2 regions of the Herbiconiux dendrobii genome follow, and region 2 is predicted to be linked to the other one. Evidence: riboswitches for the same ligand, from Rfam matches in the RefSeq annotation. Region 2 holds a riboswitch; the other holds the start of a gene.

Region 1 (11,604 bases), on a different contig from region 2:
GAGGTACGGGCCGAACAGCGGCAGGTAGTTGCCGCTCGGGCCGAGGTGGTTGTAGACCACGTCCTGGATGACCGCGAGACCGGCTGCGTGACAGGCGTCGACGAAGCGGCGGTAGGCATCCGGACCCCCGTAGCCCTCGTGCACGGTGAACCACGCGACGCCGTCGTAGCCCCAGTTGTGGGTGCCGTTGAAGCCGTTCACGGGCAGCAGCTCGACGTGCGTGACGCCGATCGAGCGCAGGTGGTCCAGCCGCGCGGCGGCGGCGTCGAGCGTGCCCTCGGGCGTGAAGGTGCCGAGGTGCAGCTCGTAGATCTCGGCGCGGTCCAGCGGAAGGCCGGCCCACGCGCCGTCCTGCCAGGCGTACGCGACGGGGTCGTCGGTCTGCGAGAGGCCGTGCACGCCGTCGGGCTGCCGGCGCGAGCGCGGGTCGGGGTACGGGCCCTCGCCGTCGAGCTGGAAGCCGTAGTGCAGGCCGGGGGCCCAGGAGACCTCGCCTCCGGATGCCCACCACCCGTCGTCGGCACGGGACATCGGATGCGCGCGGGAGTCGGCGGGCTCGGCGCCGTCGGCGAGCACGAGCTCGACGGTGGTGGCGCGGGGCGCCCAGACACGGAAGCCGGTCGGGTTGGTCATTCGTCGATCCTCTGCAGTAGGGCAACGGGATAGCGTTCGAGCAGCTGGGCCAGCCGGATGCCGCCGTCGCCGTGCTCGGCGCCGTAGAGGCGGCCGGTGAGGGTGTCGACGTAGCCGTTGCGGGCGGCGGGCAGCTCGAGGGTGGTGTCGTCCCAGCCGCCTCGGCGCTCGAGGCCGAGGGGGAGGCGCGTGGCCACGGCGATCGCGCCGCCCCGGTCGAAGGCGAGCACGTGGTCGGCGGCGCTGCCGCGCGCCTCGAGCGGCAGGTAGTCGGTGAACAGCTCGGGCCGGTCGCGCCGCAACCGCAGCGCGGCCGAGACCACGAGCAGTTTCGCCGCTCCCAGGTCGTCGGGTTCGCCCGCCGACAGCGTGAACTCCGGCGACTCTCCGGCATCCTGATGCTCGAGCAGGTCGGCGCGCAGACTGTAGTCGACCGGGCGGCGGTTGTCGGGGTCGACGAGCGAGTGGTCCCAGAGCTCGGTGCCCTGGTAGACGTCGGGAACCCCGGTCGTGGTGAGCTGCACGAGCTTCTGCGACAGTGAGGTGCTGCGGCCCGCCCGGCGAACGGCGTCCGCCGCGGTCTGTATGGCGCGGCCGGCGATCGGATCGACGAACACGGAGTCGACCGCCGCCTTCATCGCCTCCTCGAAGGTCTCGTTCACGGCCAGCCACCCGGTGGAGGTGCCCGCCTCGCGCGAGGCCTTGGTGGCGTAGTCCTGCGCGCGCTCGCGGTCGAGCGGCCAGGTGCCGAGCAGTGCCTGCCAGAGCAGGTTCTCGAACGGGCCGTCGCCGAGCGGATGCGGCCGCCGCAGCTCGGCGAGCGTGCCGGCCCAGGCATCCGGATCCTCCGCCAGCGCCGTGATGCGCGCCCGGGTGTCTTCCGAGCGCTTCGTGTCGTGCGTGGAGAGCGTGGTCATGGCATCCGGAAGCGTGTCGAGGCGCCGCCGCTGGAGGGCGTGGAAGCGCTCGACGTCGACCGCGAACTCGTCCGGCTCGGCTCCCACCTCGTTGAGGCTCGTGAGGCGCGACCAGCGGTAGAACGCCGTGTCCTCGACGCCTTTGGCCATCACCATGCCGGAGGTCTGCTGGAAGCGGGCACTCGCCGCACCTCCCGTGCGGGCGAGCACGGCCGCGACCTCCTCGAGCGCACCGCGCAACTCGGGCCGGTGTTCGACGGCGCGAGCGAGAGCCGTGTCGAGGTGCTCCTGCCCGGCCGGCAGGTAGGAGCGGTAGACCGGGAAATACGCGAGCAGCTCGGCGAGGGCATCCCAGACGGTCTCGTCCGGCGTCGGCGTCGGCAGTCCGCCGTCGCGCTCGATGTCGCGGGCGAGTCGCCGTACCTCCGACTGCAGGATGCCGTCGGCGACCGCCCGCTTGGTGTCGTGGATGAGTTCGGGGTAGCTGCCCGGCTCGGGGACGACGGGGGAGTCCTGCCGCAGTTCGGCGGCGAGCGCGTCGAGCGCGGCCTCGCCCGCGGCATCCACGAACACCCGGTCGATGCCGGCCAGTGCGTCGTACCCCGTGGTACCGGCCGTCGCCCAGTCGGTCTCCAACGGCTCGTCGCCCTCGAGGATCTTCTCGACCAGCACGTACGCGCCGCCGGTCAGCTCGGCCAGCCGGTCGAGGTAGCCCTTCGGATCGGCGAGCCCGTCGGGGTGATCGACCCGCAGCCCGTCGACCAGTCCCTCACGGAACCAGCGGCCGATCTCGGCGTGCGACTCGTCGAACACCCACGGCTCCTCCACCCGGATCGCCGCGAGCGTCGACACCGCGAAAAAGCGGCGGTAGTTCAGCTCGCTGCCCTCGCGGCGCCAGTTCACCAGCTCGTAGTGCTGCCGGTCGTGCACCTCCTGAGCGGAGGCGCCGTCATCGGCCGTACCGGCAGCGATCGGATACGCGTTGTCGTAGTACCGCAGCACGGGCTCGGCACCGCTCCGGTCGATCTCCAGTGCCTCCACCGAGTCGTCGCCGAGCACGGGGATGCGGATGCGCCCGCCGCCCGCGTCCCAGTCCACGTCGAAGGCTCCGGCCATCCGCGATTCCCGGCCGCCCTTCAGCAGCTCCCACCACCACGGGTTCTGCGACGGGGTCGCCACGCCCACGTGGTTCGGCACGATGTCGACGAGCACGCCGAGCCCGGCCTCGTGCGCCGCCTCGGAGAGCGCGCGCAGGCCGTCGGGCCCGCCCCGCGACTCGTCGACCCGGGAGTGGTCGGTGACGTCGTAGCCGTGCTGCGACCCCTCCTCGGCCTGCAGGATGGGCGAGAGGTAGACCCAATCGACCCCCAGCCGGGCGAGGTAGGGAACCAGGCGCGCCGCATCCCAGAGGGTGAAGTCGGCGGTCAGCTGGAGGCGGTAGGTGGAGCGGGGAACGCGCATCCGGAATCTCTTTCTAGCCGGCTGAGGGAATGGACGGCGTGATCTGACCAGCCGCGTCGGCCGCCGCGGTGAGCGAAGCCGCCACCGAGTGGTCGGGTTCGACCTCGAGCTCGCGGTGGACGCGCAGCACCACCATCGAGCGTGCCCCGACTGTGAGCTGCCCGCCAGCCTCCAACACCTGGGAATCCGCCGCTTCTCCGGCGGTGTCGATCACCACGTCCCAGCTCGGCGCGTATTCGGCCGAGGGGAGGGTGAACTCCTGGTCTTCGTCGTGGGCGTTGAAGTAGAGCAGGAAGTTCACGTCGCTGAGCGGATTGCCCCGCGGATCGCGCGCCCGGATGCCCTGGCCGTTGAGGAACACGCCGACCGATCGCGAGAGCGACGAGTCCCATTCCTCGGGCTGCATCTCGGTGGCGTCTTCGTTCAGCCAGGCGATGTCGGGCAGAGGCTCGCCCTTGCCGCGCTTGATCGGGCGGCCGTCGAAGAAGCGGCTGCGCCGGAACGTCGGATGCTCCTTCCGCAGCCGGGTGACCGCGGCCGTGAACTCGATCAGCGGCTGGTCTTCGCTGTCCCAGTTCACCCAAGTGAGCGGCGAGTCCTGGGCGTAGGTGTTGTTGTTGCCCTGCTGCGTGCGGCCGAGCTCGTCGCCGTGCAGCAGCATCGGGACGCCCTGCGAGAGCAGCATCGTGGCGATGAAGTTGCGCTGCTGGCGCGCACGGAGGGTGAGCACCTTCGGGTCGTCGGTCGGGCCTTCGACGCCGCAGTTCCAGGAGCGGTTGTGCGATTCGCCGTCGTTGTTGTCTTCGCCGTTGGCGTCGTTGTGCTTCTCGTTGTAGCTCACGAGGTCGCGCAAGGTGAAGCCGTCGTGCGCGGTGACGAAGTTGATGCTCGCCACCGGGCGGCGGCCGGAGTGCTCGTAGAGGTCGGCGCTGCCGGTGAAGCGGCTCGCGAACTCGCCGAGGGTGGAGGGCTCGCCACGCCAGAAGTCGCGCACGGTGTCGCGGTACTTGCCGTTCCACTCCGTCCACTGCGGCGGGAAGTTGCCCACCTGGTAGCCGCCGGGGCCCACGTCCCACGGCTCGGCGATGAGCTTCACCTGCGACACCACCGGGTCTTGCTGCACGAGCTCGAAGAAGGTCGACAGCCGGTCGACGTCGTAGAACTCGCGCGCCAGGGCGCTGGCCAGGTCGAAGCGGAACCCGTCGACGTGCATCTCGGTCACCCAGTAGCGCAGTGAGTCCATGATGAGCTGCAGGGAGTGCGGATGCCGCACGTTCAGCGTGTTGCCGGTGCCGGTGTAGTCCATGTAATACCGCTGATCGTCTTCCATCAGGCGGTAGTAGGCGGCGTTGTCGATGCCGCGGAAGCTCAGCGTGGGGCCGAGGTGGTTGCCCTCGGCGGTGTGGTTGTACACCACGTCGAGGATGACCTCGATGCCGGCCGCGTGCAGCGACTTCACCATGCCTTTGAACTCCTGCACCTGCTGCCCGCGGTCGCCCGTGGAGGAGTAGGTGTTCTGCGGGGCGAAGAAGCCGATCGTGTTGTAACCCCAGTAATTGCTGAGGCCCTTGTCGAGCAGCGTGCTGTCGTTCACGAACTGGTGCACCGGCATCAGCTCGATGGCGGTGATGCCGAGCTTCAGCAGGTGCTCGATGACGGCCGGATGCGCGACGCCCGCGTAGGTGCCGCGCTGCTCCTTCGGCACCTCGGGGTGCAGCGCCGTGAGGCCTTTCACGTGCGCCTCGTAGATCACGCTCTGGCTGTAAGGGATGCGCAGCTTGCGGTCGCCCGCCCAGTCGAAGAAGGGGTTGATGACCACGCCGTAGGTCATGTGCTTGGCCGAGTCCTGGTCGTTCTCGGAGTCGGGGTCGCCGAAATTGTACGAGAACAGCGACTGGTCCCAGTCGATCGCGCCGCTGGTCGCCTTGGCGTACGGGTCGAGCAGAAGCTTGTTCGGGTTCGCCCGGTTGCCGCTCTTCGGGTCGTAGTCGCCGTGCACGCGGTATCCGTAGCGCTGGCCCGGCTGCACCTGGGGGAGGTAGGCGTGCCAGACGAAGGCGTCCACCTCGGTCAGTTCCACCCGGGTCTCGGCGCCCTTGTCGCCGAACAAGCAGAGTTCCACCCGGTGTGCCGCCTCACTGAAGAGGGCGAAGTTGGTTCCGCTCCCGTCGTAGGTGGCGCCGAGCGGGTAGGCCGATCCTGGCCATGACTGCATGTGATCTCCTGTCGATTCGGAGTTCACGCTACCGGGTTCCGGCTGGGTGACCACCGCCGCACCTCTACCCCGGCGGGGATGATCGCGATAGCGTATGGCCATGGCGAACCTCGTGGACACCCTGACCGACGCGACCAAATCCATCGGAGTCGGCGCGGCGTACGGCGCCCCGGTCGAGCTCGACGGGGTGAGCATCGTACCCGTCGCCCTGGTGTGGGCGGGTTTCGGTGGCGGCAACGGCACCACCAACGGCAACGCCAATCTGCCCACCGATGTCTCGCGCCCGCTGATGGGCGGCGACGCCGGTGCCGAGGGCTTCGGCGGTGGCGGCCTGAGCGTTCCGATCGGCGCGTACGTGAAGACCGGCGGCACCGCTACATTCCAGCCCAACATCATCTCCCTCCTCGCCGTCTCCATCCCGGTCATCGTCACCGCCGGCTGGTCCCTTTCCCGCGTCATCCGCGCCCTCAAGAAGTAGCCCGCCCCTCGTCACCCTTCAGCCCTCGCGACTTGCCGCAACTTGTGGCAAGTGGGCGTGTTTCCGGGCGACTTCTGTCAAGTCGCGGCCCGTTCGGGCCAGCCGAGCGTGTGCATTCGGTCGCGGATGCGGGTGAGGGCGGGTAGGCCCGAGCCGCTGAGGGAGAGCTTGCCGACCCGCAGCACGTGCTCGCCTTCATCGCGGAGGGCATCCAGCCGGATGACGTCACGCGCGTACTGCTTGTCGTTCGTGCGGTGCTGCTCGCCGTCGTACTCGATGACGAGACGCAGACCGGGGTAGTACAGGTCCACCCACGCGATCCGCTCGCCCGCCTGATCGTGGATCGGTACGTCCGTCAGGGGCTCGGGCAACCCGTCGTCCACCATGAGCAGGCGCAATCGCGTCTCTTGCGGAGAGTCGACACCCGTACGGATGCGGTCGAGCGCGAGTGCCGCGTTCCGCCGCCCTCGACCGCCGTAGCGGGCCGTCCGCCGTGCCAGTTCTTCGATGGTCGCGAAGGGTCGGGCGTCGCCCGGGACAGGGTAATGCGGCGTGCGCACGAGGTAATCGCCTGCGGCCACGAGGTCGTAGTGATTCAGACCGGTCGCGAGATGCAGCCAGGTGGACACGGGATCCGCCACCGCGAGGCCATGGCGCGAGCGGATGCCGACGCGGTGGTCTTCGAACTGATGCCCGACCACCCCCTGCACCCGTGGTGCTCGCGACGGTGCGTGCGTCGCCACGTGAAGGGTCTCGGCGGGATGCCAGGGCGGAAGCGGGACGCCCCAGATGCGCGCGGCGGTCGTATGGCTGAAGAAGTGGCCCGGGCGTTGCAGCACCGCGTAGGCCCGGCACCGCGACTCGAGACCGATCGGTACCCGGGCTTCCACCCTCACTCCGCGGTGCGGCCGACGAAGATCGCGGTCGCGCATCCGACGTTCGCTGAGACCAGCACGTCGGCCCTCGTCCAGGCTGAACGGCTCACCTCGGAGAGGGGCCGGTATCTGAGTTCGCATGCGGCAAGCATGGGCTCATCCGAGCGCCCACGACCGTTCTCCACAGCAATTCGTCTCCCCAGCGTTCTATCCCCAGGCGCGCGCGGAGTGAGGGCGCCGACGACTTGGCAGAAGTCGCCGCTTTCGCGTCCGACTTGCCACAAGTTGTGGCAAGTCGCGCCCCTTTCGGGCGACTTGGGCCAAGTGGCGGGGAGGGGAGAGCGAGGGGCGCGGGGACGGGAGGCGAGAGCGCGGGGCGCGGGGACGGGACGGGAGAGCGCGGGGCGCGGGGACGGGAGGGGAACGGGAGGTGGCGGAGCACGGGCCGGGGTAGGATGGCGGCACACGGGAGTCCGGTGAGCCGGGCTGAGAGGAAGGTTCTCAACCTTCGACCGTCGAACCTGATCTGGATCATGCCAGCGCAGGGAGGCATCTCTCGCCGCAGGTGGCGGATCCGTGAGCCGGAGCACCGGTTCGCGGATCGACCACGGCGGCAAACCCGTGCCCCTTCCACCGACTGAAAGGGCACGAACAGTGCACGCTGCAAACACCACCACCGGCACGGCCGGTACCACCCGCCCCACCCCGACCGCGCCGGGTCGCCGCCGCGGGAACTACCGCTGGCGGGTCGTCGACATCGTCGTCGCCAGCGTCATCGGAGTCGCCTCCGGACTCATCTTCTGGGTGTGGGGCCTCACCTACACCCCGCTCAGCACCGGCCTCGAAGCCCTGCTGCCGGGCGCACAAGGCCTCACCGGCGGCGTCTGGCTGTTCGCCGGCGTGCTCGGCGGGCTGATCGTGCGGAAGCCCGGTGCCGCCCTCTTCACCGAGCTCGTCGCCGCGATCGTCTCGGCGCTCGTGGGCACCCAGTGGGGCGTCCTCACGCTCGTCTCCGGTCTCGTGCAGGGGCTCGGCGCCGAGATCGTCTTCGCGATCTTCCTCTACGCCAACTACCGCGTGTACGTGGCCGTGCTGGCCGGTGCGGGAGCGGGCCTCGCCATGGGCATCAACGATTCCATCCTCTGGTACGCGGGCAACGGTGCCGACTTCAAGACGATCTACATCGTCTGCGGCACCATCGGTGGAGCCGTCATCGCCGGCCTGCTCTCCTGGATCGTCGTGCGCGCCCTGGCCCGCACCGGCGCGCTGAACCGCTTCGCCGCCGGCCGCGAGGTCACGGCGAGGGTCTAGTCCGGCCGCACGCATGCCCCCGTTCCCCGACGCTCCCGACCCGTCCGCGGCAGAAGCCGCAGCCGCGCCCGCCGGCGCATCCCTGCGCGCCTCCGGCTGGGGCTGGCGGCACGCGGGACGCGCGGCCTGGGCCCTGCGCGGACTCGACCTGGCGATCGACCCGGGCGAGCGCGTGCTGCTGCTCGGCGCATCCGGAGCTGGCAAGTCCACCCTGCTGCAGGGCTTCGCCGGCGTGCTCGGCGGCGCCGACGAGGGCGAGGAGGAGGGCGAGCTGGCCGTCGACGGGATGCCGCCCGCGAGCATCCGGGGCCGGGCCGGTCTCGTGCTGCAGGATCCGGATTCGCAGATCGTGCTCGCGCGCGTGGGCGACGACGTGGCGTTCGGCTGCGAGAACCTCGGCGTGCCCCGCGAGGAGATCTGGCCGCGCGTCGACGCCGCCCTCGAGGCCGTGGGACTCCGCTCCGCGGCATCGGGACCGGCATCCGGATCCGGATCCGGATCGGGAGCGGCATCGGGATCCGAATCGGGACCGGCTCGAGCACACGGGATCGAGCGCGCCCATCCGACCTCCGAGCTCTCGGGCGGCCAGAAGCAGCGGGTGGCGCTCGCCGGAGTCGTGGCCATGCGCCCCGGCATCCTGCTGCTCGACGAGCCGACGGCGAACCTCGACCCCGCGGGCGTCGAGGAGGTGCGGGATGCCGTGGCCGGCGTGCTGAGCGCGTCGGGCGCCACCTTCGTGGTGGTCGAGCACCGCGTCGACGTGTGGCTCGGGGTGGTCGACCGGGTGGTCGTGCTGGCGCCGGGCGGGGGAGTGCTCGCCGACGGGGCTCCGGATGCGGTGCTCGGCGCGCGCGGGGCCGAGCTGGCCGCCGACGGCGTGTGGGTGCCCGGCCAGGATCCGCTTGACGGCCGGCCGGTGCGCGCCCCTGAACAGGACGCGCTTGAGGGCCGGCGGGTGCGCGCGCTTGAACAGGACGCGCTTGAGGGCCGGCGGGTGCGCGCGCTTGAACAGGATGCGCTTGAGGGCCGGCTGGTGCGCGCGCCTGCGCACGATCCACTCGCCGGCCGGCCGGTGCGGGCGCCCGCACACGACCCGCTGCTGGGCATCTCGGCGCGCACACACGAGCGGCCTACCCACCGACGATCCACGCGCCCGGGCGAGCATGCCGACGTGCCCGTCGAACCGGCACGCGCACCCGAGCTGCTGCTCAGCGCCCACGACCTCGCCGTCGCGCGCGTGCCCGGCCGCCCGGTCGCGACCGGCATCGAGCTCGAGATCAGGTCGGGCACCGCCACCGCGCTCACCGGACCGAACGGCGCCGGCAAGACCACGCTCGCCCTCACTCTCGCCGGCCTCCTGCCGCCGGAGAACGGCGAGGTGCGCGCGAGCGACGCCCTGAGAGGCGAGCACGGGCATCCGGATTCCCCGACTCACGACGCACGAACCCCGGATGCACGAACACCGGACGCACGAACCCCGGATGCACGAACACCGGATGCACGAACCCCGGATACGCGAAACACGGACGCCTGGACTCCGGATGCGCGGCCCTCGAGGTGGGCGCGCCTCCGGAAGCGCGCCCGCCCGCCCGGCCCCGACCCCCTCACCTGGACCTCACGTCAGCTCCTCACCCGCATCGGCGTCGTGTTCCAAGACCCCGAGCACCAGTTCGTCACGGGCACGGTGCGCGGCGAGCTGGAGGTCTCGCTCAAGGCTCTGAAACTGGGGCAGGACGAGATCGCGGAGCGCGTGAGCGAGGTGTCGGATCGCCTCCGGCTCGGTGCGCTGCTCGCCGCGAACCCGTACACGCTCTCCGGTGGCGAGAAGCGCCGCCTCTCGGTGGCCTCGGCCCTCGTCGCCCGGCCGCGCATCCTGATCCTCGACGAGCCCACCTTCGGTCAGGACTCCCGCACCTGGGCCGAGCTCGTGCGCCTTCTCGCCGAGCAGATGCAGCGCGGCACCGCCGTTCTCGCGGTCACCCACGACCGCGCGTTCATCGACGCCCTCGCCGACCACGAGCTGGTGATCGGCGGCGACACCACCCGCGCCCCGGCGGCCCCGGCGGCCCCGGCGGCCCCGGTAGCTCCGGTGGCTCCCGCATGAGCGTGCTCACACCCGTCCGCGGCACGGGACGGATCGGCCGCATCAACCCCGTGGCGAAGCTCGCGGCCTCCCTCGTGCTCAGCGCCTTCCTGCTCGTCACCATCGACTGGGTGTCGGCGGCCGTCGCCCTCGCCCTGGAGAGCATCCTGTTCGCCTGGGCGGGGCTCAGCGCCCGCGCCTTCTTCCGGCGCACGATCGCCATCTGGATCGCCGCTCCGCTGGCCGGCGTCACGACCCTGCTCTACGGCGTCACCGACGGGCAGATCTACTTCCAGTTCTGGCTCATCCACATCAGCGACGGCTCGATCGCGCTCGCCATCGCCACCGTGCTGCGCATCCTGGCCATCGGGCTGCCCGCGGTCGTGCTGTTCGCCACGATCGACCCCACCGATCTCGCCGACGGCCTGGCGCAGGTGTGGCACCTGCCGAGCCGCTTCGTGCTGGGCGCCCTGGCCGGCATGCGCCTGATCGGCCTCTTCATCCAGGACTGGCGGCATCTCGAACTGGCGCGGCGTGCCCGCGGCCTGGGCGACACCGGCCGCATCCGCCGTTTCGCCGGTCAGGCCTTCGCGCTACTCGTGCTGTCGCTGCGCCGAGGCAGCAAGCTCGCCACCGCCATGGAGGCCCGGGGTTTCGGCGGCGACATCGTGCGCACCTGGGCACGGCCCAGCACGTTCGGGGCGGCGGAGTGGCTGCTCGTGGTGATCGGCGCGGTCATCGGCGCGTCGGCGCTCGCGGTGGCGACCGTCACGGGCACACTGAACTTCGTGATCGGCTGAGGGGCGACGAGGCGCGGTATGACGGTGATCCTGATCGACGGACCGAGTGGCTCGGGCAAGACCGAGCTGGCGCTCCGGATGCGAGCGGGCTGGGCGGGCGAGGACCGTCCGACACTGGTGCACCTGGACGACATCTACCCGGGCTGGGACGGCCTGGAGTCGGCCAGCGTGCAGATCACCGAGCAGCTGCTGCTGCCGTTCCGGGAGCAGCGGATGGGCCGGGACCGGATCGGCGGCGAGCACCGCCCGCCGCGCTGGCAGCGCTACGACTGGCTGGCCGAGCGCGCCGTCGAGTGGCACGAGATCGATCCCGCCCTGCCGCTGATGGTCGAGGGCTGCGGTGCGCTCAGCCGGCGCAACGCCCGGCTGGCCGACATCCGCATCTGGGTCGAGGCCGACGACGCCGTGCGGAAGGAACGCGCCCTGGCCCGTGACGGCGAGCCGTACGCCCATGAGTGGGACCGCTGGGAGGCGCAGTGGCAGGCGTTCACCCGGCGCGAGAGCCCCAGGGCTCTGGCGACGCTCGTGGTGCCGACCTGAGCGGGTGTCTCAGTCGTCCGTGCGCGAGTCGATGAACGCCGTGATCACGGGCACCGGATTCCCGAGCCGCCAGAGCGGCCCGGGGTCGCCGATCCGCTGGTCGAGTTCGAGCAGCACGGTCACGTCGCCGTCGGGGGTCGTGACCGTGACGGACCCGACCTGCTGCCCCTTGTTGCCGGTGGTCAGCGGGGTCGCGTCGACCGCGTACTCCAATGGTGCGGTGACCCACAGCATCCGGCTCTCGGTCTTCGACGCCACTCCGTGCGCGGTCGCACCCCACGGGGTGGTGTA
Region 2 (11,604 bases):
AGGCGCACCGGACGCCAGACGGTGCGGGGGGCGAGGCCGAGCCCTCGGGATTCGAGGGACTGCGCCATCCGTTCGCCTCGACGGATGGCGAGCACGAGCAGGGCGAAGGCCGCCCGGCCGAAGGCGCTCGGGCCCGCGCGCACGCTGCCGTCGCTGCGCAGCGGTGCGCGCACGGCCTGGGCCGCACGGATGGCCGACCACTCCCCCGGCAGCTGCTGCAGCAGCCGGTAGCCCGCCATCAGCGCGTAGCTCGGGCGGGCCGGGAGGCGCGCGTTCTGGTGCAGGCTGGTCATCAGGCGCAGGCTGTCGGTGGTGAGCACGAAGCCGATGGCCAGGATGCCGATGGCGAGGGTGCGGGCGGCGAGCGCGGCTCCGACGGTGAGGCCTTCGACCGTCACGCGCAGCGGGCCTTCCTGCCAGAGCACCGTGCCCGGCCGGCTCAGCACGTTGACCGAGAAGACACCGAGCGCGAACGCCAGGAACGGCAGCTGGGCCCGGAGCACGGTGCGCCCGGGCAGCCTCACCGCCGCCAGCACACCGGCGAGGCCGAGCAGGTAGATCACCGCGGGGGTCACCGGGTCGAGCACGAACAGCAGGGCGACCGACACCACGAAGAGCACGGCGAGCTTCACTGTGGGGTTGCGCCTGGCCAGGGCGGAGTCGGGGACCGGTGCGGCAGCGAGCGTCATCGGAGGGCCTCCGTGCAGGGTGGGAAGGGGGTGGATTCGGGCGGGCGCGCAGTCGGTGCGCTCGGGTGATGATCGCGAGCGGCCTCAGGATGGCACGGGGTGCGGGCGCCCGGGTTGTCGGCTGCGATGACCGCCGGGGACGTCGAACCGGCCGCGTAGAGCAGGCGGAGTACGCGCACGGCGCCCCGGGGATCGGCGCCGGCTTCGGCATCGGACTCGGCGTCGGCGTCGGCGGCGTCGGCCCCGGCGTTGGAGTCGGCTGCGGCTTCGGCTTCGGCTTCGGCGGCGGCGGCGGCTTCGGCGACGGCTTCGGCCAGCAGCCACGCGACCAGCGGGGGCAGCTCGAGACCCGCACGCCGCAGGACGGCCGCGTCCCGGAGCACCGCGAGGGTCGGGCCGTCGGCGACGACCGCTCCGTCGGCGAGCACGATCACGCGGTCGGCGACCGCGGCCACGAAGCGCAGGTCGTGGCTGGAGAACAGCACCGCCCGCCCCGCCGCGGCCTCACGATGGAACACCGCGGCGGTGGCCACGGTGTCGCGCCGGTCGAGCCCGAACGCGGGTTCGTCGGCCAGCAGCACCGGGCGGTCGTCGTGCGCGAGCATCGCCGCGAGACTCAGCCGACGCTTCTCCCCACCGGAGAGCCGATGCGGCTCAAGGTCGGCTACGTGCTCGAGCCGGTGCCGGCGCAGCTGCCGGTCGACGATCTCGGCGATCCGGCGCGGGTCGCCCACGAGCCCGACCGCGATCTCGTCGCGCACGCGATAGGCCAGGAACTGCAGCTCGGGGTTCTGGAACACCATGCTCGGCCGCGTTCCGGCGACCGAACCCCCGCCGGCCGGCAGCAACCCGGCCAGCGTCAGCAGCAGAGAGCTCTTGCCCGAACCGTTCGCACCGAGCAGCGCCACCACCTCGCCGGCGCGCAGCTCGAGGTCGACGCCGCTCAGCACCGGCTCGACGACGGCCGCACGACGCCGCCCGCCGAACCGGCGGGAGGCCCGAGCGCCTACCACCGGCCGCCCCACCACTAGCGCCCGAGCCGAAAGCAGCACCTCTACCCGATTCGGGCCCCCGTGAGGCCCTCCGGCGCGATCCCCACACCCGTCCCTCGCCGCAGCATCACTCCGGCCATCGCCGTGCGGGGCGCCGGATGCCGATTCGAGCACGAGGGGATCGGCGACCCCGGCACCCGGCACCGTCGGGGACACCAGCGGATCGGCCGCACCGGCACTCGCCACCGTTCCCGACACCGACGGGAGTGGATCGGCCGCACCTCCACCCGGCGCCGCCACCGTTGCCGACTCAGACACGAGTGGATCCGCGACCGCGGCATCCGGCACCGCCAGCGATTGCTCGCGCAGCCAGGCCCGCACGTCCGGCGAACCGAGACCGCCCGGGTGGCCGGTGATCGCGAGCAGCTCCGATTCGAGCGGCAGCCAGCATCCGCCGTCGTGCAGGGTGCCCGCGTGCTCGCACAGCACCTGCTCGGTCGGGCCGGAGGCGAGCACGCGGCCCTGCGCATCCAGGGCCACGGTGCGTTCCGGGAGCCCCCGAGCCCCGTCGGCGCCGGCGATCTCGTCGAGGCGGTGCTCCACCAGCAGCACGGCCGTGCGCCCCTCGACGAGTGCGTCGACCGCCCGCCGCACCGCGCGCACGCCGGCGGGATCGAGCATCGAGGTAGGCTCGTCCAGCAGCAGCACCGCCGCACGGGCCGCGAGCGCGGCGGCCAACGCGACCCGTTGCACCTCGCCGCCCGAGAGGCTCCCGGTGGCCCGCTCGCGCAGCGCGCCGGCGTCGGCCCGGGCGAGGGCTTCGTCGATCCGCCTCGAGATCTGCCCCGGAGCCACGCCGTGGTTCTCCAGCGGCAGCGCCACCTCCTCGTCGACCCGGGCGAGGCACACGGCGGCCGAGGGATCCTGCGCCACCACGCCCAGCCACCGCGAGCGCTGCACCACGGGCTGGTCCGATACGTCGACACCGTCCAGGTGCACCTCCCCCGTCAGCTCGAGGTTCTGCGAGAACGGGATGACCCCGGTGAGCACCTGCAGCAGGCTCGACTTGCCCGACCCCGAGGGCCCGACCACGAGCATCCGTTCGCCCGAGCCGAGCGTCAGCGACACCTCGGCGATCAGCGGATCGGCGCGACCGGGCGCGTGCACCGTCACCCCCGCGAGCCGGGCGGCGGCGCGGTCGGCCCCCGCCGATACGGTTCCGGATGCCGCGTCGACCGCGGGTTCAGGCGCCAAAGCGGGCCCGGCCGATCGCGAAGCCGTCCACCACGCCGGTGCGGGCGAGCGCATCCACCACCACTTTGGCGAGCAGTCCGCCGAGCACCACGCCCGACACCAGCTGGATGGCGAGCCGCACGAGCAGCAGGTCGGTGCCGTACCAGCCCGAACGGAAGGCCGAGTAGAAGAACACCAGCCCGGCGCCGCACAGGCCGGAGAGCGCGTAGACGAGCCATCCGTAGCGCCGATACCGGGTGAGCGCGAACGGCAGCTCGCTGCCGAGGCCCTGGATGCCGGCGGCCACGAACAGCAGCGGCCCCACGGCCGAGCCGAGGAACACCACCTCGATGACCGAGGCGATGATCTCGGCCACGATGCCGGCGAAGGGGCGGCGGATGATGGCGATCGCGATCGGCGCCACGAGCAGCCAGCCGCCCAGCAGCACGTGCTGCGTGAGGTCGCCGAAGGGGCCGGTGGCCACCGAGAGGGCGATCCAGCCCTGCACGAGCGCCCAGTAGAGGAAGCCGAAGACGGCGCCGAGCACCACGACGAGCATGATGTCTTTGAGCTGCCACGCGAAGGGCGAACCCGTGGGGGCGGAGCGGCGGGCGGGCGCGGGGGCCGGCGTGATTCCTGTTCCGGCGGATGCCACGGCTCAGGCCTCCTTCGACGTGCCGGCGGCGGCCGTCGGGCTCGCGATCGACAGCGTCGCGTGGCTCGTGACGTGCTGCACGCTGCGGCCCACCAGCACCCAGCCGGCGGCGACGGTGCCGAGCACGTCGGCCAGGTCGCCCTCCAGCAGGGTGGCGTAGTGCTCGCCGCGCACGTAGGTGCCGAGCTCCTTCGCGTGGTCGATGGCGGCGTAGATGTCGCGCAGGTGGTCGGGCGCCTCGCCGGGCCGGCCGGTGTCGTCGAGCGGGTAGAGCGACCAGTGCGCCGAGGCACGGATGCCGGTGGGCGCCAGCACGGGAACGGGAGCCGCCTCGGCCAAGAGGCCGGGCGTGGTGCTGCAGGTGACCTCGCCGGGGCAGCCGCGCGAGAGCAGCAGCGAGGCCGTCACGTGCTGGCCGCCCCGCGCCGCACCGGCGATCACGGCGGCGATGTACTCGAGCACGCGCTGCTCGGAGCCGCGCACCAGCGTGCTGACCGGGTCGGTCTCGACCTCGAGCCCGGTGGCGTCGGCGTCGGCGAGGGCGGCGAGGAGGATGGCGGCGAAGTCGCCGTCCATCACGGCGACGGTGAAGCGGGCGCCTACGCCGAGATCCTGCGGCGTGAGTGCGGCCGAGAGTGCGGCCGAGGGGGCGGGCGGGGTCAGGATGTCCGGGGACGGGGATGACATGGTGTGCGTGCCTTTCACTGCGGAGCGGGTTCGCACGCACCGGCGGCGCGCGCGAAGGACCGGCCGATCAGGATCGGGATGCGGGCACGACGAAGATGCCGGATCGCTCCGGCGGCCGAACGGAACCACGGGCTCCGACGGAATCGACGGATCCGACGGCGGCCGCGATGCGGCGGTGTCGATCGACGACGAGCATTCGCTCTCACTCTCCCTGCGCTGGCATTATCCAGATCAAGTTCGACGGTCGAAGCGTGGTTCGCTTCCTCTCAGCCCGGCTCACCGGGCTCCCGTGTGTTCCCTGCCACCCTAGCGGGTGCGCGGTGGCGGCCGCGGAGGGGCCGCCTAGGCTGGGCACATGGCCACTGTGATCCTGGTGCGGCACGGCCGCACCACCGCGAACGTGCAGGGCATCCTGGCCGGCCGCGCGCCCGGGGTGCTGCTCGACGAGGTCGGGCACGAGCAGGCTGCGCGCACCGCCGGTCGGCTGGCGGCGGTGCCGTTCGTGAGCGTCGTCTCGAGCCCTCTCGAGCGGTGCCGCCAGACCGCGGCCGCCATCCTGGAGGCGCAGCCGGCCGACGCGCCGATCCGCTCGCTCGCCGCCGATCCGCTGCCGCTCGCGATCGACGACGCACTCACCGAGTGCGGTTACGGCCAGTGGCAGGGGCGGGCGCTGAAAGAGCTCTCGAAGGAGCCGCTCTGGTCGGTGGTGCAGAATCAGCCCTCGGCCGCGGTCTTCCCCGAGGGCGAGTCGATGGCCGGCATGCAGGCCCGGGCGGTGGCCGCCATCCGCGGGCACGACGCCGCCGTCGAGGCCGAGCACGGGCCGGGAGCGGTCTGGGTCGCGGTCAGCCACGGCGACGTGATCAAGGCGATCCTGGCCGACGCGCTCGGGATGCACCTCGACCTGTTCCAGCGGATCGCCGTCGGCCCCGCATCCGTCTCCCTCGTGCGCTACGGCGCAAGCCGCCCCGAGGTGATCGCCACCAACACGGATGCGGGCGATCTCTCCTGGCTGCGGGCCGCCGCCCCGGCGGGAGATGCTCCGGTCGGCGGGGGTGCGGGGCATCCGGAACCCGGCTCACCGACTGCCTCGAAGTCGGCGTCTGCCGGGCCGACAGGGGCCGGGCCCGGCCTAGAGTAGAAGCATGCCGACCATCGTCCACGAGTTCGACTGGCCCGACCGCATCGTGGTCGGAACGGTCGGGCAGCCCGGCGCCCGCACCTTCTATCTGCAGGTGCGGGGCGGCCGTCGTGTCGTGAGCGCCGCGCTCGAGAAGGAGCAGTCGGCGATCCTGGCCGCGAAGATCGACGAGATCCTCGACGAGCTGATGGCCGGCGAGGGCAATCCGTTCAGCATCCAGGCCACGACCCCCGTCGAGCTGGTCGACAACGAACCGCTCGAGACCCCGGTGGACGAGCAGTTCCGCACCGGCGCGATCGGGCTCGGCTGGGACCCGGCGACCGCCCAGGTGGTGATCGAGGCCTACCCGCTGGTGGTGGTCGACGAAGACGACATCGAGCTCACCGAAGACGGCGACGGCGTCGAGGCGATCGTGGTGGAGCCCGAGGAGATGCTGCTGGTGCGGATGCCCGTGGGCACCGCCCGCGCTTTCGCCAAGCGCACCCGCGAGATCGTGGGGGCCGGCCGGCCGCTCTGCCCGCGCTGCGGCGACCCGATGGACCCCGAGGGTCACGACTGCGTGTTCCCCGAGGGCTGAGCGTGCCGGCCGAGCACGTGGGCGCCGCCTCGGCGAGCCTGCCGCCCGAGGGTGAGCTCGAACTCGCGGGCCGCATCACGACGGCCTCGAACGCGACCTTCTTCGCCCGCATCGGCGAGACCCCGGTGGTGTACAAGCCGATCGCCGGCGAGAAACCGCTGTGGGACTTCCCCGACGGCCGCCTGGCCCACCGCGAGGTGGCGGCGCACCTGGTGTCGGATGCGCTCGGCTGGAACGTGGTGCCGCTCACCTGGCTGCGCGACGGCCCGCTCGGGGAGGGCATGGTGCAGCTCTGGCAAGACCTCGATCCGGAGCAGGACGCCGTCGATCTGGTGGCCGCCGATGCCGTGCCCGACGAGGGCTGGCGGGTGGTCTTCGAGGGGGAGGACGGCGAGGACCGGCCGGTCGCGCTGATCCACGAGGACTCGGCGGCACTGCGCCGGATGGCGGTCTTCGACGTGCTGGCGAACAACGCCGACCGCAAGGGCGGGCATGTGCTCGCGATGGCCGACGGCCACCGCTTCGGAGTCGACCACGGCCTCACCTTCCACTCCGAGCACAAGCTGCGCACGGTGCTCTGGGGCTGGATCGGCGAGCCGCTCACGGCCGACGAGCTCGCGGGCGTCGACCGCCTCGTCTCAGGACTGTTCGAGGGCGATCTCGCCGGCCGCCTCGCTCCCCTGCTCACCGCGGCCGAGATCGACGCCTTCGCCGACCGCTGCGAGCGGTTGCGGGCATCCGCGGTCTTTCCGCAGCCCGAGGGCCACATGCCGGCCGCGCCCTGGCCGCTGTTCTGAGCCTGCCCGCTGTTCCGAGGGGTGTGGCCGGCGCCCTCAGCGCCAGCCGCGGCCGAAGAAGTCGTCGGTCGCGGTGCCACCGCTTGCCGCGCCACCGTGGCGCGATCCGAGGTACGAACTCACGACCGCCGCCCCGAGGTCGTCGGCCTCGGGCGCCACCACCGTGCCGTCGACCCGCTTCGCCATCGACGCGATGAAGCGCGCGAGCCCTGGATCCTCGCCGAGCCGGAAGAACGTGGTCTTCGCCCCGAGCCGCATCGCGTTGTCGAGCTCGCGCACGGCGTAGGCGACGGTGAGCGGATGCGGCGGGTAGTCGAAGTACACCTCGCCGTTCGCCTCGAGGTGCGAGGTGGGCTCGCCGTCGGTCACGATCAGCAGCACCGGCTGGGCGTTCGGATGCTTGCGGAAGTGGCGGTTCGCCAGCAGCAGGGCGTGGTGAAGGTTGGTGCCCTTGTCCCATCGGGCGTCGAGGCCGACGAGGTGCTCGATGTCCATCACCTCGGCGTGCCGGCCGAAGCCGATCAGCTGCAGGTCGTCGCCGCGGAACCGGCTCGTGATGAGGGTGTGCAGCGCGAGCGCGGTGCGCTTCATCGGCACCCAGCGGCCGTCCATCGCCATCGAGAAGGAGGTGTCGACGAGCAGCGCGACGCAGGCCTGGGTGCGGGCCTCGGTCTCCTGCACCTCGACGTCGCCGATCTCGATCCTGATGCGGCCGCCGCCGCTGCGCCCGTCGGCGGCGGCGCGTTCACCGGCCGTGCGGGTGAGCGCGTTCGTCATGGTGCGGGTCACGTCCCACGGCTCGGTGTCGCCGAAGGCCCACTCGCGGGTCGATCCCGAGCGATCGCCGGCCGCGCCCGACTGCCGCAGTTCGCGCGCGCCCTGGCGGCCCGAGAGCTTCTGGGCGACGGCCCGCAGCAGCGCCTTGCCGAGCTGCCGCATCGCCTTGGGCGACATCTTGAGTGCTCCGTCCGATCCGCGTTTCAGCGTTCCGGAGTCACGCAGCGCCTTCTCCAGCTGCTGCAGGGTGCGGGCGTCGACGGCGGCCTCGTCGCCGAGCTGGCGGGCGAGTTTGTCGAGGTCGAGGTCGTCCATCCGCGAGCCGTCATGACCCTGGGCGAGCTGCTCGGAGAGGGCGTCGAGATCGGCGATGTCTTGGAAGACGCCCGTCCCGTCGCCGAGGCCGAGGCCTTCCTCGCCCTGCATGTTCTCGCCGCCGCCCCAGTCCTCGCCGGGGCGCAGGTCGCGCAGGGTGCCGTCGAGCTGCGCGAGCGACTGCATGAGCTCGGGCGAACCGAAGGCCTCCTGCGCGAGGGCGTCGAGTTCGGCGCGCTGCTCGGCGGTCATCGAGTTGCGCATCCGCTGGGCCGCCGCGGCGCGTTCGGCCAGGGTGTCGAGCAGCTCGTCGATGTTCGCGGGCTGCTCGGGGAAGAAGGCCCCGTGCTCGGCCATGAACGCGTCGAACTGCTCGGGGGTGTCTTCGCCGCGGGCATGCGCCTCGAGCAGGGTGTTGAGGTCGGCGAGCATCGCCGCGATGGCGGCCCGATCGTCGTCGGTGGCGTTCTCGAGCGCGTTCTTCATGCCGGCGAAACGCTGGTCGAGCATCTCGCGGCCGAGCAGGTCTTTGATCTTCTCGAAGTCCTGCCGGGCCTCGCTGCTCTGCCAGCGGTAGCCGTTCAGCTCACTCACCGCGGCGGCGGGCGAGGCGGGCAGGTTGTCGAGCTGCATCTGGGCGAGCGCGCGGTCGCCCTCGTCCATCAGCGGATCGCGGGCGAGCTGCTTGCGTTCGGCGAGCACCGCCCGATCCAGCAGTTCCTTCACCTCGCGCAGCGTGCCGTCGAGGTTGTGCTTCTGGGTGAGCTCACGCCGCCGCTCGGCCACGCGGGCAGCGAGGTCGTCGAGCCCGGCCTGGTCGCGGCCGCCGCGGCGCAGGAACTCGCGCAGCGCCTGCTCGGGCGAGTACCCCGCCATCACGTCCTCGCCGATGGCGTCGAGCGCCTCGGCGAGGTCGACCGGCGGCGCGAGCGGATCCGGCCCGCCGTCGTACCGCCCGTACCGCGCCCCGCGGGTCAGCCGCCGATTCGCCCTAGCCACGCCGCGCCTCGCTGCATCCGCAGCCCTTCGCGCCCACTGCGCTGCGCCCCACCCGCGCCGGCTGCTTCCACCGCAACGACGGAGAAACTGCCGTTTCGCGGCCAAGTACGGAGCCCGAGCCCGGATCCACGCGCGAACTCCGTCCCTTCCGTGAGCCGCCGTCGCGGCATCCGGAGCCGGCCGGCATCGGGGGCACGGCCAGGTCAGCCATAGATGGTCTCGCCTCCGCCGGACTCCTTGCTGACGCGGCGGGCGAGGTACAGGCCCTCGAGCGCGAGCTCGATGGCGCCGGCGCGCTGACCGTCGTTCCGGGCGTCGAGGCGGGCGCAGATCTCGTCGTAGAGCTCGGACTCGCCGAGGGAGGGAAGGCCCGCGAGGAAGTCGCGCGCGGCGACCTGCTCGCCCGTGGTCACCATCACGCCGCCCTCGATCGCCTCGACCAGCAGCGCGAAGTCGAGCCCGCGGAAGTGCGCGCGCACGGTCTCGGCCGTGGCGGTGCGCAGCAGGTGGTCGAGGATCTCGTCCTCTCGCCCCTCCTCGCCCGACTCGAACTCGATCTTGCCGCCGAGCACGTCGACCGCCGTCTCCAGGTCGACCGGGCGCGCGACCGCCTCCGCCTCGCCCTGCCGCGTGGCGCGGTGGATGGCGGCGGCCGCGATGGTCTCGGCGCCGGCGATCGCGAAGCGTGCGCTCACCCCGCTGCGCTGGTCGACGGATGCCGACTCCCGCAGCGCCCGGGTGAAGCGGGCCAGGATCTCGACCAGGTAGTCGGGAACCTCCGCCACGAGCTCGGCCTCCTGGCGGATGACGGCGATCTCGTCGTCGAGCTCCGTGGGGTAGTGGGTGCGGATCTCGGCGCCGAAGCGGTCTTTCAGTGGCGTGATGATGCGGCCGCGGTTGGTGTAGTCCTCGGGGTTCGCGGAGGCCACGACCAGCACGTCCAGCGGCAGCCGCAGCACGTACCCGCGGATCTGGATGTCCCGCTCCTCCATCACGTTCAGCATGGCGACCTGGATGCGCTCGGCGAGGTCCGGAAGCTCGTTGATGGCGACGATGCCGCGGTGGCTGCGCGGGATGAGGCCGAAGTGGATCGTCTCGGGGTCGCCCAGGCTGCGACCCTCGGCCACCTTCATCGGGTCGACGTCACCGATCAGGTCGGCGACGCTGGTGTCGGGGGTGGCGAGCTTCTCGACGTAGCGCTCCTCGCGAGCACGCCAGGCGACCGGCAGACGGTCTCCGAGTTCGAGGGCGCGCAGCCGGCTCGTCGTGGTGATGGGCTCGTACGGATGCTCGCCCAGCTCGGATCCGTCGATCACCGGCGTCCACTCGTCCAGCAGGCCGGAGAGGGTGCGTAGCAGACGGGTCTTGCCCTGCCCGCGCTCGCCGAGCAGCACGATGTCGTGCCCCGCGATCAACGCGCGCTCGAGCTGCGGGATGACCGTGTTCTCGAAGCCGTGCAGTCCGGGCCACGGATCGCGCCCTTCGCGCAAGGCGTCGAGCAGGTTGTCGCGGATCTCGGTGCGCAGGCTCTTCTGCACGTGCCCGGAGGCGCGGAGGTCTCCGAGGGTGCTGAGGGGAGGTGGTGCGCTGGTAGTGGGCGTCACCTTTTCAAGCGTACGCCTGTGTCAGCTGACGGTGGGCTGTGCTTGTTGCCGGGGCGCCGGGCTTCGCTCGGCGTCCCGGGGCTGAGCCGGTCCCTGCCCGGCTCAGCGCGACATGTGAGCGCGCGGTCGAGGGACGCGGCCTTCGGTCGCATCCCTCGGCCACACGCTCACCTCGGGTCGGCGGGTACGGCCCGTTGCGTGGTGACTTCTGGGAGAGGTGGGGTGGGGTGGCGTGACTTCGGGGGTGTGGGGTGACTTCGGCCGGGGTCAGCGGTTGAAGAGGTCGCCTAGGCCTGGGAGGCCGAAGTTGGAGCCGAAGTCGGAGAGCTGCTCGCCGAAGCCGGTGGCCTGCTCGCCGAGGCCCGCGGCCTGCTCGCCCAGGCCGGAGACGGCTTCGCCGGCACCGGCGGAGAGCTCGTCGAGGCCTCCGGTGAGGCCTTCGACGTCGAGGCCGCCTGCCAGGGCTTCGAGGTCGACTCCGGATGCGAGGGCGTCGAAGTCGACGCCCAGACCGGCTGCCTGCTCGAGGAGGGGGCCGGCCACCGAGCTGACCACCGCGCCACCGGCGACCGCGGCGAGCGCGCCTCCGGCGAGGAGACCGGCACCGGCCAGGCCCGCACCTGCGGCCACGCCTCCGAAACCGCGGCCCGCGCCGCGCCCGGCACCGGAGGCTCCCGAGCCACCGGCGCCGCCGGCGCCACCGGCGCCACCGCCCACCCGGGCCAGGAGGCCCTTGAGGAAGCCGGGACGACCCACCTCGGTGCGCGTCGCCGCGCGGGCGAGGTCGTCGGGAGCCGCCGAGCGGGGCTGCTCGTGTGCGGGGAGCTCGGTGCGCATCCGCTGTTCGATCTGCTCGCGCTGCGCGGGGGTCAGCCGAGCGAAGGCCTCCCGGTGCACCTGCTCGATCTGGTGCGGATCGGCCGTGTCCAGCAGGTAGTCGTAGCGGGCGATCGCGGCGCGATCGGCATCCGTCAGCGGATCGGCTTGCGACCGCGGCGCGGCACCTGCCGACGCGGCGGCCGGGCGGGAGTTCGGCCCGGTGGCGGGGCGATGGTCCGGAGCCACGGTCGGGCGATTCTGCGGTCGCGGGGTCGGGGCAGGCGTCGAAACGGAGCCGCTCTGCGCCTGCTGCTGCCCG

Evidence for each region. A riboswitch is a leader RNA that binds a small molecule or an ion and turns the genes downstream of it on or off. The one in region 2 is predicted to bind thiamine pyrophosphate.
Region 1: it holds a riboswitch for thiamine pyrophosphate, as region 2 does, so the genes downstream of both, ACN4JJ_RS09590 (ECF transporter S component) here and ACN4JJ_RS00920 (YkoF family thiamine/hydroxymethylpyrimidine-binding protein) in region 2, are expected to answer to the same signal.

What each region holds. Positions count from the first base shown of each region.
Region 1 is NZ_JBLZQV010000003.1:126,423-138,026, reverse strand. Features, by position in the region: gene treZ (malto-oligosyltrehalose trehalohydrolase) at 1-633, opposite strand, end outside; gene treY (malto-oligosyltrehalose synthase) at 630-3,011, opposite strand; gene glgX (glycogen debranching protein GlgX) at 3,025-5,226, opposite strand; gene ACN4JJ_RS09600 (hypothetical protein) at 5,327-5,704, shown strand; gene ACN4JJ_RS09595 (putative endonuclease domain-containing protein) at 5,782-6,636, opposite strand; TPP riboswitch at 7,044-7,144, shown strand; gene ACN4JJ_RS09590 (ECF transporter S component) at 7,234-7,890, shown strand; gene ACN4JJ_RS09585 (ABC transporter ATP-binding protein) at 7,904-9,994, shown strand; gene ACN4JJ_RS09580 (energy-coupling factor transporter transmembrane component T family protein) at 9,991-10,773, shown strand; gene ACN4JJ_RS09575 (nucleoside/nucleotide kinase family protein) at 10,792-11,313, shown strand; gene ACN4JJ_RS09570 (D-alanyl-D-alanine carboxypeptidase family protein) at 11,323-11,604, opposite strand, start outside.
Region 2 is NZ_JBLZQV010000001.1:192,629-204,232, reverse strand. Features, by position in the region: gene ACN4JJ_RS00935 (energy-coupling factor transporter transmembrane component T family protein) at 1-689, opposite strand, end outside; gene ACN4JJ_RS00930 (ATP-binding cassette domain-containing protein) at 686-2,935, opposite strand; gene ACN4JJ_RS00925 (ECF transporter S component) at 2,925-3,569, opposite strand; gene ACN4JJ_RS00920 (YkoF family thiamine/hydroxymethylpyrimidine-binding protein) at 3,573-4,256, opposite strand; TPP riboswitch at 4,448-4,557, opposite strand; gene ACN4JJ_RS00915 (histidine phosphatase family protein) at 4,612-5,397, shown strand; gene ACN4JJ_RS00910 (DUF3090 domain-containing protein) at 5,402-5,974, shown strand; gene ACN4JJ_RS00905 (SCO1664 family protein) at 5,977-6,771, shown strand; gene ACN4JJ_RS00900 (vWA domain-containing protein) at 6,808-8,862, opposite strand; gene ACN4JJ_RS00895 (AAA family ATPase) at 9,066-10,466, opposite strand; gene ACN4JJ_RS00890 (hypothetical protein) at 10,734-11,604, opposite strand, start outside.